One region of the Weissella sp. ESL1177 genome, then DNA from elsewhere that is predicted to be linked to it. Evidence: a T-box and tRNA genes for the amino acid it is inferred to sense, from the RefSeq annotation. Region 1 holds a T-box; the other holds one or more tRNA genes.
What was found. A T-box is a leader RNA that pairs with one kind of tRNA and senses whether it is charged. The one in region 1 lies ahead of AC3B5D_RS06030 (valine--tRNA ligase), so its partner is inferred to be a tRNA-Val.
Positions count from the first base shown of each region.

Region 2: it encodes a tRNA-Val, which carries the amino acid that the T-box ahead of AC3B5D_RS06030 (valine--tRNA ligase) is inferred to sense. The anticodon was not compared.

Region 1 covers NZ_CM176591.1:1,241,468-1,244,883, forward strand. Annotated here, with positions in the region: gene AC3B5D_RS06030 (valine--tRNA ligase) at 1-1,726, opposite strand, end outside; T-box leader at 1,804-2,009, opposite strand; gene AC3B5D_RS06035 (LysE/ArgO family amino acid transporter) at 2,082-2,699, opposite strand; gene trhA (PAQR family membrane homeostasis protein TrhA) at 2,824-3,416, shown strand, end outside.
Region 2 covers NZ_CM176591.1:212,569-215,984, reverse strand. Annotated here, with positions in the region: gene AC3B5D_RS01090 (YfhO family protein) at 1-673, shown strand, start outside; gene AC3B5D_RS01085 (hypothetical protein) at 817-1,119, opposite strand; tRNA gene AC3B5D_RS01080 (tRNA-Leu) at 1,325-1,408, opposite strand; tRNA gene AC3B5D_RS01075 (tRNA-His) at 1,436-1,508, opposite strand; tRNA gene AC3B5D_RS01070 (tRNA-Trp) at 1,511-1,584, opposite strand; tRNA gene AC3B5D_RS01065 (tRNA-Asp) at 1,612-1,685, opposite strand; tRNA gene AC3B5D_RS01060 (tRNA-Val) at 1,688-1,760, opposite strand; rRNA gene rrf (5S ribosomal RNA) at 1,765-1,881, opposite strand; rRNA gene AC3B5D_RS01050 (23S ribosomal RNA) at 1,956-3,416, opposite strand, start outside.

The DNA of each region.
Region 1 (3,416 bases):
CTGAATCCATCTTTGTATATGAAAAACGAACATCTTGACCGGGTGTTGACCCAGTTGCCAAGAACCAACGTAAAGCATCTGCACCATACTTCTCAATGACATCCATCGGGTCAATACCATTGCCTAATGACTTTGACATCTTACGACCTTGCTCATCACGAATCAAGCCATGAATCAACACATTCTTGAATGGCCGTCGACCAGTAAATTCTTTTGATTGGAACATCATACGTGCGACCCAGAAGAAGATAATATCATACCCTGTGACCAAAGTATCTGTTGGGAAGTAGCGCTTAAAGTCTGCCGCATCTGTATCAGGCCAACCCATTGTTGAAAATGGCCACAAAGCTGATGAAAACCATGTATCCAAAACATCAGGATCTTGTTCCCAATTCTCACTATCTGCAGGCGCTTCCATACCAACATACATTTCACCAGTCTCTTTATGGTACCAAGCGGGAATTTGGTGTCCCCACCATAATTGACGAGAAATCACCCAATCATGAATGTCATCCATCCAACGAGTAAAGGTACCTTCAAAACGTGGCGGATAGAAATCAACACGATCGTCCGATTTTTGCATAGCCAATGCTTGTTCAGCCAATGGTTTCATCTTAACAAACCATTGTGTTGACAGCCGTGATTCAACTTGCACACCAGTACGTTCTGAATGACCAACTGCGTGCACGATTGGTTCAACTGACAACATCCAACCACCAGCTTCTAAATCGGCAACCATTGCTTTGCGGGCATCAAAACGATCCATACCAACATACTTACCAGCACGTTCGTTCATTGAAGCGTCTTCATTCATCGTATTGATTCGTTCCAAATTATGACGATTACCAACACCAAAATCATTTGGATCATGAGCTGGTGTAATTTTAACCATCCCTGAACCAAACTCAGGGTCAACATATTCGTCAGCAATAATTGGTACTTCACGATTAACAAGTGGTACTAAGACCTTTTTACCAACCAAATCTTTATAACGTTCATCTGAAGGATGTACAGCAACTGCCACATCCCCAAACATTGTTTCAGGACGAGTTGTTGCAATTTCAATATAATGCTTTCCTTGATATGTTGTTTCAGGATCCACAAATGGATACTGTACATGATAAAAGGCACCTTCATCATCTTGATGAATGACCTCGATATCCGACAAGGCTGTCCGAGCTTTCGGGTCCCAATTGATGATGTACTCGCCCCGATAGATCAAGCCTTTCTTGTACAAAGTCACGAATACTTTACGAACAGCTTCTGATAACCCTTCATCTAGCGTAAAGCGTTCACGGTCAAAATCCAAAGATAGCCCTAGTTTTCCCCATTGCGCTTTAATAGTTGCTGCATATTCATTTTTCCAATCCCATACTTGTTCAACAAATTTGTCACGTCCCAAATCATAACGCGAAATACCTTCTTTGGCTAAACGTTGCTCAACTTTAGCTTGCGTAGCAATTCCCGCATGATCCATTCCTGGTAACCATAACGTATCAAAACCTTGCATCCGCTTTTGACGAATCAACATATCTTGTAACGTTGTATCCCAAGCGTGACCTAAGTGTAATTTACCAGTCACGTTTGGTGGCGGAATAACAATTGAATAGGGACGAGCCTTCTTATTTTCTGAAGGTTTGAAGCGCTTCTCTTGCACCCACTTATCATAACGACCCGCTTCAACCGCTGTTGGATTATACTTGCTCGGCATATCAATTTCTCGCATAACTTGAACTCCTTACTTTTATTAAATTTATTCTATGATTGACCCATTAAAAAAACCCTGATCATACAATATTGTATAATCAGGGCGACTTTATCGCGGTACCACCTGAATTAGAGTATTCTCTATCTCATTAAGACTTAACGCGTCACCACGTTATCAACTACTACAATTTCATTGATAAAGCCCACTAGCTACTTTCTAAGTTGTCACTCAAAATCTTTCACCAAAATGACTTTGTCGCTAATAGTAACCTAACCTATACCCTCTAGTGTATTGCTATGAAAGCAATTTTACATGGTTATATGCAAAAAATCAAGGTCAATCGATGCTTTTCGTTAATACGAAGTGTCATCATTTAAAAGATAGCAATCATTGCCTCAATTAATAAATAACTACCATAGCCTAAGACGATAATTCCAGATATAGCATTTACACAGACAAGCACTTTTCGAGGTAGCCGATCTTTTAGGATATTCATGATAATTGTAATGCCATTAAACCAAATAAACGTTGCCATCATGACACCAATGATAAATGGCCAAACCGCATCACTAGCCAATGTTCCTCTTAAAGCACCTAATAATAAACTACCATCAATTAAAGCTTGTGGATTCGCCCATGAAACAATAAATGCTGTCAATAAAGCTTTATGTGCAGGTAGGTGATTAGCATGTGTGTTGAGTTGTACTGTATTCGCACTTCTTAAAATATCCCAACCAATCCAAATGACTAGCATCCCACCAATCAACATGACAGTTAATTTTAGCCATGCTGCTGAACTAATAATTGCTCCCATACCAAAAAAGGCTGCCATTGAAAACAACGAGTCAGCAATCCAAACAAAAAGAACATAAACTAACGAACGTTTAAATGAATTCGTTAGTGCATTATTAAATACATACAAATTTTGCATGCCGATTGGTGCCACGAAAGCAAATCCAATCATCATACCTTTAATCATTGTCATTAACATCATGAAACCCCACTTATTTTAATACTATAACATTTAGTTTACAAAACTAGATGAAACAGTTATCATAATTATAAACATATTGTCATTCAAATAAATAGCCAATTAACTGGTAAAGGAGAAGCCTATGCCTACTCTAACAAAAGAAAATCGCCGCTATCTAATTACCTATGAAACACTCAATGCTGTCACTCACGGTCTTGGTGTGATGGCAGCCATCGTTGGTGCAACACTATTAATGATTAAGAGTGTGCAACATCATTTTGGTGCATTTACAATGGTTGCTTTATCAATTTATGCTGCATCTATTATCAGTTTTTTACTCGCTTCAACCTTATTCCACGCATTAATTTTTACTAAAGCGGGTAAATTTTTTCAATTTTTAGATCACTCAGGCATTTATTTAGTCATCCTGGGAAGTTACACACCTTACACCTGGCTCTTCCTTAGTCCAAAAATTGGTTGGCCAATTTGGCTAACCATTCTATTATGCACTGTTCTTGGCTTTGTTTATGATTTATTTTTTGTCGGTCGTTGGCCTTGGCTTTCAGTCATTATTTATGTCTTGATGGGCTGGTTGATTATTCTGGCCTTTCCCGCTCTACACGTTGCCTTAACATCGTTTTCATTTAATTTCTTATTAGCTGGTGGCATAACATACACTTTGGGTGCCTTGCTTTACCTCATACCACAACTACCATTAAATCATGTTTACTGGCA
Region 2 (3,416 bases), 1.0 Mb from region 1:
TCATCAACAAAATGGTCAAAATGAACAAAACCTTATTGATCGTCGCTATAATGAGAAAGCTTTTACGTGGAATTGGTATAAGCATCACTTTAGTAGTATTGGCAAAGAAATAACGGGTTATACGTTAACTGCAACTTATAATAATATAACGAATACATTCACTCAAACAGGGCAATCAAACTTATCATTTTATAATCCACAAAAGCAAGTAACGCTCAATCTTGGACAAGCAAGTGATACAACGAAAGAAACATTCATCCCATTAACATTTAGCAAGGTTGGTGAATATAGTTTTGATGTACAAGTTAAGGCTATCCCTACTGATTATCGATTCAATAAAGTGGCTAAAACAATCCAAAAAACTGCACCTAAATACACATTAACAAATAATCAATTATCAACAACAATTAAAGTGAAAAAGGCAAGTATATTAGCAACAACCATTCCATATAGTAAAGGTTGGACTGCAGTTGATCATTCATCTCGATTAGTGGCATTAGGTACAGGTTTTATTGGTATACCTTTAAAAACTGGCACGAATCACATTGTCCTGCGCTATCAAACACCAGGTCATCAAATTGCGAAATACGGCTTTCTAATTGGTACCGTTCTGTTAGTCATCATCTTATGTCAACGCTTGATTAAATTCATTTATAATCATAAAACTGACTGAGCGATTAGTGTGTTATATCTGAAAAGGGGACGTTAATCTACCTCATCATTTGGTAGATTGACGTCCCCTTTTTACATGTTAAAATACTGCAATATAATTATGTCAACAAAATAAATGTTGTTTAATACTTTTCTTATTTATTATCAAAATTTATCAGCAGAAAACCATTCAGCAATAGTTAGCCACTGATTCGTCTCTTTACTTTTAATTTTGTACGCCGTGATGTCATATAGCGTTTTGCGATCACCATCTAAAGGTGACCAATAAGTTTCATCAGCTCGACGAATAACATCCCAATGAAAATAATTCTTTTCCTCATTATTTTCATCACGTACTAAAAATCCATCCGATAAAGAAATATTTTTTTCACCAACTTGAGGACCAGCTACACTAAAATCTACCATTAACTGTTGATGCGTCTCACTAGTGATTGGTTTATTTGTCATTTATTCTGTTCCTTTCTAAAAAAAATATATTCTAATTAATTATAACTAATCTAACATATGTCAAAAATAAATTAATCATCAATGCTATCTTTAAAAATTCGTTTGTTTTAATACTTCACTTGATTTCCTTATATTAGTAACAACGGTTCTTTATAAAACAAAAATCCCTAAGAGCCTATAAAAAGACTATCAGGGACCATACTAATGCCGTCGATGGGGGTCGAACCCATACTCCCTTGCGGGAACTGGATTTTGAGTCCAGCGCGTCTGCCAATTCCGCCACAACGGCATCATATTAAATACTACATCATTAAAGGGCGGTAGATGGGGATCGAACCCACGCGTGCCGGAACCACAAACCGGTGTGTTAACCACTTCACCACTACCGCCATGGCAGGGGTAGAGGGAATCGAACCCCCGCCGACGGTTTTGGAGACCGTTGTTCTACCGCTAAACTATACCCCTATGATATGATGTAATACTTAATTGAAACGGTCACAACGGGACTCGAACCCGTGATCTTTCGCGTGACAGGCGAACGTCATAACCAGCTAGACCATGCGACCAATGGACGTTACAGGGTTCGAACCTGTGACCCCCTGCTTGTAAGGCAGGTGCTCTCCCAGCTGAGCTAAACGTCCATATGCATCGCAATGTCCTATCCTCGCAGGAGGCGATCCTCCAACTACTTTCGGCGTAACTGAGCTTAACTACTGTGTTCGGTATGGGAACAGGTGTGACCTCAGTGCCATCATCACGACACGTTTCTAATTGAGTGAACTTAGTTCCCTCAAAACTGAATCATAATTGCTTTTTTGCCTTACACCACTTGCTACTTGGTTAAGTCCTCGAACCATTAGTACTAGTCCGCTCCATGCGTCACCGCACGTCCACTTCTAGCCTATCTACCTCATCATCTTTGAGGGGTCTTACTTCATTACTGAATGGGAAATCTCATCTCGAGGCGAGTTTCACACTTAGATGCTTTCAGCGTTTATCTCATCCGTACATAGCTACTCAGCGGTGCTCCTGGCGGAACAACTGATACACCAGTGGTACGTCCACCCCGGTCCTCTCGTACTAAGGGCAGCTCCTCTCAAATTTCCTACGCCCGCGACGGATAGGGACCGAACTGTCTCACGACGTTCTGAACCCAGCTCGCGTACCGCTTTAATGGGCGAACAGCCCAACCCTTGGGACCGACTACAGCCCCAGGATGCGATGAGCCGACATCGAGGTGCCAAACCTCCCCGTCGATGTGGACTCTTGGGGGAGATAAGCCTGTTATCCCCAGGGTAGCTTTTGTCCGTTGAGCGATGGCCCTTCCATGCGGAACCACCGGATCACTAAGCCCTACTTTCGTACCTGCTCGACTGGTAAGTCTCACAGTCAAGCTCCCTTGTGCCTTTACACTCTGCGAATGATTTCCAACCATTCTGAGGGAACCTTTGGGCGCCTCCGTTACCTTTTAGGAGGCGACCGCCCCAGTCAAACTGCCTGCCAGACACTGTCTTCCACCACGCTTAGTGGTGTGAGTTAGAGTGTTCATACAACGAGGGTAGTATCCCACGTTTGCCTCCATCGAAACTAGCGTCCCGATTTCTACGGCTCCTACCTATGCTGTACAAGCTGCACAAACACTCAATATCAAGCTACAGTAAAGCTCCATGGGGTCTTTCCGTCCTGTCGCGGGTAACCCGCATCTTCACGGGTCTTTAAATTTCACCGAGTCTCTCGTTGAGACAGCGCCCAGATCGTTACGCCTTTCGTGCGGGTCGGAACTTACCCGACAAGGAATTTCGCTACCTTAGGACCGTTATAGTTACGGCCGCCGTTTACTGGGGCTTCAATTCGTACCTTCGCCGAAGCTAAGCACTCCTTTTAACCTTCCAGCACCGGGCAGGCGTCAGCCCCTATACGTCATCTTACGATTTTGCAGAAACCTGTGTTTTTGATAAACAGTCGCCTGGGCCTATTCACTGCGGCTCAGCTTGCGCTGAGCACCCCTTCTCCCGAAGTTACGGGGTCATTTTGCCGAGTTCCTTAACGAGAGTTCACTCGCTCACCTTAGGATGCTCTCCTCGACTACCTGTGTCGGTTTGCGGTACGGGCAGGTAAACACTAACTAGAAGCTTTTCTCGGCAGCGTGACATCACAGACTTCCCTACTTGATTTCGGTCCTCATCACAACTTGTCCTTATGACAGCAAGCATTTGACTCACTCTCAGACTCATTGCTTGACCCAGCTTTTCCAACTGCTGGGTTCTGTTAGCCTTCTGCGTCCCTCCATTGTTCAA